3 regions of the Paenibacillus sp. 7516 genome follow, and region 3 is predicted to be linked to each of the others. Evidence: predicted binding sites of a transcription regulator. Region 3 holds the regulator's gene; each other region holds the start of a gene.
The links. The regulator LexA, encoded in region 3, represses DNA repair genes until DNA is damaged. The targets are predictions, from matches to a motif close to CGAACATATGTTCG.
Positions count from the first base shown of each region.

Region 1: addB (helicase-exonuclease AddAB subunit AddB) is a predicted target of LexA. The motif match lies at 1,570-1,583, and genes of this name have one in related genera.
Region 2: CHI14_RS02395 (DNA polymerase IV) is a predicted target of LexA. The motif match lies at 2,065-2,078, and genes of this name have one in related genera.

Region 1 is NZ_NPBI01000020.1:392,522-395,810, forward strand. Features, by position in the region: gene CHI14_RS17720 (hypothetical protein) at 1-13, opposite strand, end outside; gene CHI14_RS17725 (class I SAM-dependent rRNA methyltransferase) at 85-1,464, shown strand; gene addB (helicase-exonuclease AddAB subunit AddB) at 1,649-3,289, shown strand, end outside.
Region 2 is NZ_NPBI01000004.1:34,220-37,508, reverse strand. Features, by position in the region: gene CHI14_RS02405 (YhjD family protein) at 88-456, opposite strand; gene CHI14_RS30270 (YolD-like family protein) at 440-805, opposite strand; gene CHI14_RS02395 (DNA polymerase IV) at 802-2,019, opposite strand; gene CHI14_RS02390 (FAD-dependent oxidoreductase) at 2,268-3,289, opposite strand, start outside.
Region 3 is NZ_NPBI01000002.1:64,682-67,970, forward strand. Features, by position in the region: gene CHI14_RS00380 (aldehyde dehydrogenase) at 1-1,207, shown strand, start outside; gene lexA (transcriptional repressor LexA) at 1,321-1,947, opposite strand; gene CHI14_RS00390 (LysM peptidoglycan-binding domain-containing protein) at 2,244-2,621, shown strand; gene CHI14_RS00395 (DUF896 domain-containing protein) at 2,718-2,927, shown strand; gene CHI14_RS00400 (hypothetical protein) at 3,055-3,289, shown strand, end outside.

The DNA of each region.
Region 1 (3,289 bases), on a different contig from region 3:
CCAATCCGTCCACGTAGCGGTCTCCCTTTGCACTAAACCTATCTTTTCAACAAACTAATTAACTACAAAGGAAGTGGATTTACCTTGCCATCGGTTACACTGGAACGCAGTCGCAAAAAGCGGCTTGAACATGCACATCCATGGATATATAACAACGAAATTGCCTCGGTTGACGGTAACCCCGAACCGGGAGATCTGGTCAACGTATTGAATCATCAAGGTCGTTATCTGGCGACAGGATACTATAACCCGGCTTCACAAATTACAGTGAGAGTGGTTTCATATCAACCGTTGGAGTTTGAGCAGATGGACACCGCCTTTTTTGCCGCTCGATTCAGCGATTGTCTGCGTCACCGGGAACGTTTTATCCAGGATGGAGAGGCCTACCGTCTCGTTTATGGAGAAGCTGATTTTCTGCCGGGTCTGATCGTGGACCGTTTTGGCAGTGTTCTCGTTGTGCAGCTGCTTACCTTGGGAATGGATCGCTGCCGTGAAGCCATCGTACAGGCTCTGATAGAAGTGATGCAGCCGGAAGGAATTTATGAGCGCAGTGATGTGCCGATTCGTGAGCTGGAAGGACTGGAGCAGACCAAAGGACCGCTGTACGGGGAGTGCCCACGTCATGTTACGGTAACCGAGAATGGCTTGCTTATCAAAGTGGATATCGTGGAAGGCCAGAAAACAGGCTATTTCTTCGACCAGCGTGAGAATCGGGCGGCAATTGAGCCGCTTATGAAGGGCTGGGGCTATAAAAGCGGGATTGCTTTGCAGGAAGTGGAACAAGAGGGAAGCCATCAGCTGTTACCTGTAAATAAAAGTGGTAAAGTGGTGACCTTCCCCTATTGGGATGGGGCTACTGTTCTGGAGTGCTTCTCGCACACGGGCAGCTTCACGTTGAACGCCTGCAAATATGGCGCCAAAAAAGTCACATGCCTAGATATTTCAGAGCATGCTATTGAAAGTGCCCGCACCAATGTAGAATTGAACGGTTTTACGGATCGGGTAGAATTTGTTGTCGCTGATGCCTTCCAGTATTTACGTGAACAGGTCAAGGGAGTAGAAGAGCGTTCCGTACGTGCACGGGCAGCCGAACAGAAAGTGGATACCTCCAAAGCGCTTGCAGCTGGCGGCGGGAAAACATTTGATGTGGTCATTCTTGACCCACCTGCCTTTGCCAAAACCAAATCAGCAGTCAAAGGCGCCTGCCGTGGATACAAGGATATTAACCTGCATGGCATGAAACTTGTGAATGAAGGTGGGTATTTGGTCACAGCGAGCTGTTCGTATCATATGCGTCCCGATCTCTTCCTGGAAACGATTGCGGATGCTGCTGAAGATGCGGGCAAGGTACTGCGCCTGATTGAATGGAAAGCTGCCGGCAAGGATCACCCGCAAATTTTGGGTGTGGATGAAGGGCATTACTTGAAATTTGCAATTTTTGAAGTGCGCAGCAAAACAAACTGATCTGTCATCTTGTTAAAAGTTGACGTTAAGAAACAAGTCCACGGTGTAATAAGCTGTGGGCTTGTTTTGTGTTACAGGAAATCATTTGCCTTTACCGGATTGTGGCAAACGTATGTTCCGAACCAGGTCAGATATGTTATACTGGGAACTAAAATCTTGTTCGTGATGGTTTGGAGGATTAGACATGTCTGTACGCTTTATTATTGGCCGGGCAGGCAGCGGCAAGACGACGCTGATTACCCGGGAAATTACGTCTTTGCTTCAAAAGGAACCTCAAGGCAAACCACTCATATGGTTGGTTCCGGAACAAAGCTCGTTTCGCACCGAGCAGGCTCTGGTTTCTTCTGGCGCGATCAAAGGCACCATGCGTGCAGAAGTATTGGGTTTTCGCCGATTAGCCTATCGTATCATGCAGGAAGCGGGTGGTTCTGCTCGGATTCCAATCGGGGCTGAGGGGAAGAAGATGCTGCTTTATAAAGTACTTCAGCGGCGCAAGGAAGAGTTGAAGCTTTTTGGCGCTTCGGGCAATCAATTGGGCTTTATAGGGCATTTAAATGATTTGTACAGTGAGTTTAAGCGTTATGAACTAGATCCCGGCTTGTTGGAAGAAGGCCTCTCGAATTGGAATACGTCTTCTTCAGCACCGATCCTGGGTGACAAGTTACATGATTTGCTTCTTATATATCGAGATTATGAACAGGAACTAACGGAACTCTACATCGATGATGAAGACACACTGACAGAACTGAACGAACGTTTGGCAGAGAGTGAGCTTCTTCAGGATGCACAAATCTGGATTGACGGTTTTCAGGGCTTTACACCACAGGAAATGAGCGTAATTGGGAGACTGATGCTTCAGTCCTCTTCAGTAACCATTACGTTGACCTTGGATCGGCCATATGATCATGGGGCACTGCCCAGCGAATTGGATCTGTTCCATCCAACAGCGAGCGCATATGCGCGGCTCAAGGGTATGGCTGAGGATCTGGGAGTTATGAGCGAAACGACAGTGCTGCAGCCGGATGTTTTACCAAGATATGAGCACAGCCCTGGTTTGGCCCATCTGGAGTCTGGGTTCGACCGACGGATTCGTTGGAAAAGTGATGGCCGCGATGCAGGCGTGAAGTTATACGCAGCCGAAAATCGCCGGGCTGAGATGGAAGGTGCACTGCGTGAAATGCGCAGATTGGCTCAGGAGGAAGGCGTGCGTTACCGGGACATGGCCGTACTCGTTCGTCAGCTGGATGCCTACGCTGATATTGCCGAGCCACTATTCAGGGACTATGATGTGCCCGTTTTCCTGGATCGCAGAAGAAGTGAGCTTCATCATCCGCTCTCCGAATTCATTCGTTCTGCAATTGATGTCGTTCGTCGCCGCTGGCGTTACGAAGATGTATTTCGCTGTGTCAAAACGGATCTGCTGCTTCCACGTGATGGTTCCATCACTCGTGAAGATATGGACCAGCTCGAAAATTATATACTCGCGTGTGGAATTCACGGATACCGCTGGACCGACGGCAAGCCTTGGAAATACGTCCCGAGTCTGTCTCTGGAAGACAATGGACAGGACGGCCGAAGCCGAGGGCGGGAACAAATGCTGTCGCTTATGGAGAAATGCCGAACGGTTATTACGGATCCGATGGCTGCGTTTGAGAAACGCATGATCAAGGCTAAGACGGCAAGAGAACAGTGTGCTGCACTTTATGGACTGCTCGAAGACGCAGAAATTCCCTGGAAGCTCGAAATGATGTCTGCTGAGGCAACAGCTCAGGGCGATCCGGAGCGTTCGCGGGAACATCGTCAGATGTGGGGAGCTGTCCTGGAT
Region 2 (3,289 bases), on a different contig from region 3:
CATTCGGGAGAAGAAAACAATGGTTATAACTGCATTATGGTCCACTCTTTGCAGTTATATACCATGTTTCTGCTCTAACTCTAGTTGTTATTTGGACAATTCTGTAATATCAACGTTCATATGCTCCGTAAGCATTAAGGTAACATCCACTTTCACTTTACTCCATAATAATGTCATTTTATGAATGTAACCTCTCACCGAATAATTTACCGTTAGACTCAGCTCGGATCTCTGTTCATCAATGATTTTGATATGGTGTTCCTTTAAACTTTGTTTGGATTGGTACATCTCTAAGGCGATTTTCTTTTGGGTACCGTCCAAATAGTCAACATAGACCGATTTCATCTTAAAGTTTGAAGCGTATATTTTATGCTTATCTACTTCCAGAGCGCTTAACAGATAGGGAAGCTCCACCAGCCTCTTCACGAGTGCAAGTTCCTCAGAAGTCTGTCTCACCGTACACGCCTCCTTCTTCAAGTTTGACCGTGACCAATTGATCAAAATCGACCCATTCAAATCCATTGTGCATTTCAATTTTGATTTTCTTTCCAACGGTACTGACTGAAGTAACGATTCCGTGTATATATCGATTGCCCGACTCATTAAACACTTCAATGGTGGCTTGTAATGTATAGTTGAGCGACATATCTACATTTTGAGCCATGATCTCCCACTCATCTTCATGAATTAGCGGTTTGTCTTGAACATGAATTTGAGTACGATGCTGTATGATTCGTTCTTTATGTTGTGGAAGCATCATACGACTCGATTCCCATAATCCATTGGCCTCAAGTTTTTTGCTCATTTGTAGTGCCCCCCAATTTTAGATGCTCTATCGATTGCTTGACCAGCAGCTGTAATGGAGCTTGCCCGAAGTATGGCAATGTCGCCAAATCGATCCTTAATGTCGTCCATCACCTGATCAATAGCCCGTTTGTGCTCCTGATCATCAAAGAAAGATAGTTGATATGTATCCGCGTCGGATAATTGAGAAAGGGATACGCCTACACGGCGCACCGGTTGCCCATCCCAGTGTTGATGAAATATGCGTTTGGCGATCTTGCACACATCAACGGTTATGTTTGTTGGATCAGACAGTTTAACCTGCCTGTGAAAGCCCGTTGGATGGTCGAAATCCGCTCCAGACACACTCACGGAAACGACACTACCCATCAGTCCTTTTTTACGAGCTCTTCGGCATACTTCAGTACAGATATCGAGGATTACCACTTCGATCTCCCAAGCCTCTCTGTAATCTCTAGGCAAGGTCATTCCATTTCCAATATCCTTTTGTGTACTATGTGTGTTGACGGTTACCGGCGAGTTATCAAGTCCATTGGCGATGCGCCAGATCACTTCTCCATTAACGCCCCATTTATTTTTGAGTTGGGTAAGAGGTGTATTCGCCAAGTCTCTAATCGTTCGGATACCCATCTTCCACAAATGTTTTTCCATTCTTGAGCCAATCCCCCACATATCGCGGATGGGCTTATCTCCAATGTGGAGGTGCAATTCTTCTTTCTTTAAGTGGAAAATGCCCCCCTTGGCCTTTTTAGCGATCATATCGCAGCACAATTTACTAATGATTTTGTTTTCACCAATGCCCGCTCTTGCGTAAACCCCTGTTTCATTATAGATTTTGTCTTGAATTTGCTTCGCCAAATCGACGGGATCATTACCGAACAGATGCATAGACCCTGTAAAATCAGCGAATAATTCGTCTATACTGTATGGCTCAACCAGATCGGTGAACTCCTCAATAATGGACATGATTTGAGTGGATACTTCGATATATTCTTGCATGTGAGGCCTAACAATGATTAGTTCAGGGCACTTCTGCAGCGACTGCCAGAGTGGTTCTGCGGTGGATACACCTTTCGCCTTGGCTAATGGACAAGCAGCAAGAATAATTCCAGAACGTCTTGCTGGATCGCCTGCAACGGCGAGTGGTCTATTTTTGTATTGAGGCATTTTGGCCTTTTCGACTGAAGCATAAAAGCTCTGCATATCAATGAGCATAATGGTTCGCTGCTTAGTCAACACTGAAATCACTCCTGTACTTTAAGAACGTATGTTTGTATATATTATAAACCGAACACATGTTCTTTATGCAAGAGGTAAATATTTATATTCATCCGAGGGAAGATCATACTCAACATTCAGAAGAGGTGTCTTTTAACAAAAGAAAGACCCTGAGGGAATAAACCCTCAAGGCCGCAGAGATTTGTTCATGATTGATTTAGTTAATATATAATGGGAATCCCCTTCTATATAAACAGATTATGGTTTGCTTTGTCAGCCTGGCCTAGATAGTAACCTACCCCACTAATAGTCACTTGATCCATGATCTCTTCCCGCTGGATACCCATCAGATCCATAGACATTTGACAAGCAACCATTTCAACACCTTGAGCTAACGCAGTTTGAATCAATTCCTCCAGAGAGGCGACGTTGTTTTTCTTCATAATGCCGCGAATAACTTTAGGACCGACACCAATCATATTCATTTTGGACAAGCCTAGCTTGTGACTACCACGTGGCAGCATAAGATCAAACATACGACCTATCATGTTTTTGGAAACAGGTTGCGTCTGATGCTTTCGAATAATATTTAGTCCCCAAAATGTATAAAACATGGTTACTTTGCGCCCACTTGCAGCTGCGCCATTAGCAATAATAAGAGAGGCTATTGCTTTATCCAGGTCGCCACTGAAGACAACCATCGTACTGGCAGGTTCAACATTCTGAACTTCAGAAGCGGATGATCTGACTGCCTCTGTCTGCTTGGTTAGTACTGCTTCAATGATACCGCTCTTACCACGTTCCAACTGTATGAGTGCTGAACCAGACATTGCTGCCCATGCTTTCACATCTTCGTAAAACCCTGGATCAGAAGCTTTTACCCGTAGCGTTTCTCCATCGGATAGTTGATCCATCTTCTGCTTTACTTGTATTAACGGACCCGGGCAGCTCAATCCACATACATCCAATTCTTCATCGATACGCAATGGCTGAGAAGAGAGTTGATCCGTCTGATGTAAAGTATTTTGCTTTGGATGAGAAACAGGATTGCTATGATGCTGATCATCTGTAATCTCATGTTTTTGACCAGTATACGGAGCTGGTTTAAATTGCGCTTGGCGGTACGTTTTGAATCCACCACTCAAATTTTTAACGGTGAAACCGTGCTGACGCAAAATTTGTGTTGCAGTATACCCCCGTAAACCTACTTGGCAGTAGACCCAGATTTCTTTAGAGACATTTAACTCTTGCATTCTCTCACGAAGCT
Region 3 (3,289 bases):
TCAGCAATTAAGACAAGGGATAGAGAAATATCAGCAACGGATATTGGACGCATTGCATACTGATCTAAATAAATCGGAAACAGAGGCCTATAACTCTGAGATTCGCATCGTTTTGGGTGAACTGGATTTTGCACTAGAACACCTTAAGGAATGGGCGGCTCCTAGAGCAGTGCCAACAAGTGCTGTTATCCCTGATGGTACAAGCACGATCTATCCAGAACCATATGGAGTTGCTCTCATTATTGCGCCATGGAACTATCCGTTCCAACTGGCATTTGGTCCTTTGATTGGTGCAATTGCAGCCGGTAACTGTGCTGTTATTAAGCCTTCTGAATTAACGCCGGCAGTGTCACGTCTAACGTATGACCTGATCACGGATATTTTCCCTGAGGAATATGTAGCTGTCATGGAAGGTGAAGTCGAAACGAGCACAGCCTTGTTGAAAGAGAAGTTTGATTATATTTTCTTCACAGGCAGCACGGGTGTAGGTCGCATTGTTATGAAAGCAGCGGCAGAGCATCTTACGCCTGTAACGCTTGAATTGGGTGGGAAAAGCCCTGTAATTGTTCATAAAGACGCCGATTTGAAGCTGACAGCTCAGCGGATCGTTCGTGGCAAGTTCTTGAATGCTGGTCAGACCTGTGTTGCTCCAGATTACTTGCTTGTACATCAAGACGTACACGATAAACTCATTGAAGAGATTCGTGAGGAGATTCAAGATAAATTCGGTAGGGATGTCATGGGAAATCCTGATTTTCCCCATATCGTCAACACACGTAACTTTGATCGACTGTCTGTATTCCTAGAAGATGGTCAAGCTCTGATTGGTGGTCGCTCTGATCGGGATCAGCTGCTGATTGAACCTACCTTGGTAGGAAATGTGGACTGGGATTCACCTGTTATGCAAGAGGAGATATTCGGTCCCATTTTACCGGTAATGACTTACGAGGATCTTAATCCTCTACTCACTGAGATTGTGCGCCGTCCCAAACCGCTGGCGCTATACCTGTTCACGCAGCAAGAGGAGCTGCAGAATCAGGTCTTGGATCAAGTATCCTTCGGTGGAGGGTGCATTAATGATACGTTGTCTCATATGACTTCACATTATTTACCGTTTGGCGGTGTAGGAGAGAGTGGCATGGGGTCTTATCATGGTCAGCAAAGCTTTGAAGTGTTCTCCCATCACAAAAGCATTCTCAAACGATAACAAATGGAATGAATGAAGTCGAAATATAGCCTATAAAAAAAGAGGTTGTCCTGTTGAACAGGGCAACCTCTTTTTGTCATTACAGTTCAGCTGACTTGCTGTTGGAAGAAAGACTAGTGAATATCACGGAAAAGGCCAATCACTTTACCCAAAATGCTAACATGTTTTAAACGAAGTGGTTCAAATGTTGCATTCTCAGGCTGAAGACGAATGTGGTCTTTTTCTTTGTAGAATGTTTTAACTGTAGCTTCGTCATCTTCAGTCATCGCAACGACAATATCTCCGTTATCTGCCGTTTGCTGCTGGCGTACGATAACGTAATCTCCATTGACAATTCCTGCTTCGATCATACTGTCACCCACAACAGAGAGCATAAACACTTTCTGTTCTCCAACATAATGTGTCGGTAGCGGGAAATAATCCTCAATGTTCTCTGTTGCGGTAATCGGAACCCCTGCAGTGACTTTACCTACGACAGGAATGCGAGCAACACTGTGTGCAAACTGATGGGAGTGTTCTGATTCCTCTTGGCTTAATAACTCAATGGCTCTCGGTTTAGTAGGGTCACGTCTAATGAGACCTTTCTTCTCCAAGCGGTCCAGATGTCCATGAACCGTAGAGCTGGAAGCCAGTCCAACCGCTTCTCCAATTTCACGTACGGAAGGAGGATATCCCTTCAACCGGACTTCATTGCGTATAAACTCCAGAATAGCTTGCTGCCTGCTGGATATCTTCGACATACCGTATCAACCCCATTTTAGTAACGTTTGGGAAAATTATAACATAGAACCTCCGTTCGTACAAACATAAGTTCTAAATAAAATCCGATAAAATCAATGTTTTTGAGTCATTAATTCGTATAGTCCTACAAATCTAACAATAGTAAAAAAACGAGTTAAAATTCACCTAGAGATTTACGGAAAATTTGGAGTTCAAAATAAAGCGAACAATTGTTCTAAAAATCTGTTGTACAAAACAAGTGTTCGTGTTATATTGATTTTAACAGATAGGAACAAACGTTTGGAGGACGATTAATATGAGATATTCCACTTATCAAAGTATTTACGAACCGGTGAATTCGGAAGCGGTCAAGTCTAACATAAGTAACGTTAAACAATGGTTTGCAGAAGCCAAGATGCCAACATGGATGTTGAAATTGATTATGGCATCGTTAATCATAATTATAGGCTGCAGCACTGTATTGACTGTGTTTGCAGGTGATGAGAACAATGTTCTTCCTGGCAGCAAAATAGCAGTATCCCAGGGTGAGACATTATGGAGCTTATCTTTGGAGCATAAACCGGAAAATATGGATACGCGTGTATATATAGAAGCAATAAAGAAAGTTAACCAGCTTCAAACGACTTCAATTCAAGCTGGGCAGGTTCTAATTTTGCCTCAGTTTAACCCCTAAAATCATGATTCAGTTGAGCGAGTAAGTAGCAGCCTTGACAAGCAGCCTCGATCATGTCAAAGTTAGTATGACTTTGTATTTTTGGAGGGGACAAGCTTGGATATAGATAGCCTGGTAGCACGCATCAATGAATTGGCTCGTAAACAAAAGTCCACTGGACTTTCAGAGGAAGAACTTGCCGAACGTGCTAAACTTAGAGAAATTTACTTAAACAACATCCGCAGTAACTTCAGACAGCAACTGGAGTCCATTGAAATTGTAGATGATGAGAAAGATCAAGGCCACCAAGGCAAACTCAAACACTAAGGAAACCTAAAGATATCGTAATGATATTTAGGTTTCTTCCTTTTATTTTGAGAATGCAAATTTATAGGGGGAATGTCGGTTTGCGAATTTTGTAAGCCGATACAAAGATGACATAAGGGGGATTCTCATGGCTCGTTCGTTCGAGAGAACGGTTCGGAAAAATTCAAAGCAGTTGAATCAGCAGCGCAAAAAAAATGGTCAGCCGATTTCGGGTACGCCTGGTGAGGACATTTTCAAAGGACGCAGTCTTCTGTTTCCTATTTTCCTCATTGGACTTGCGTTTTTGTATCTGTTTATGAGCACATTTCTTGTTAAAGCTCCGATGACAACATGGGACTGGGTTACGATGCTGTTGTATGTAT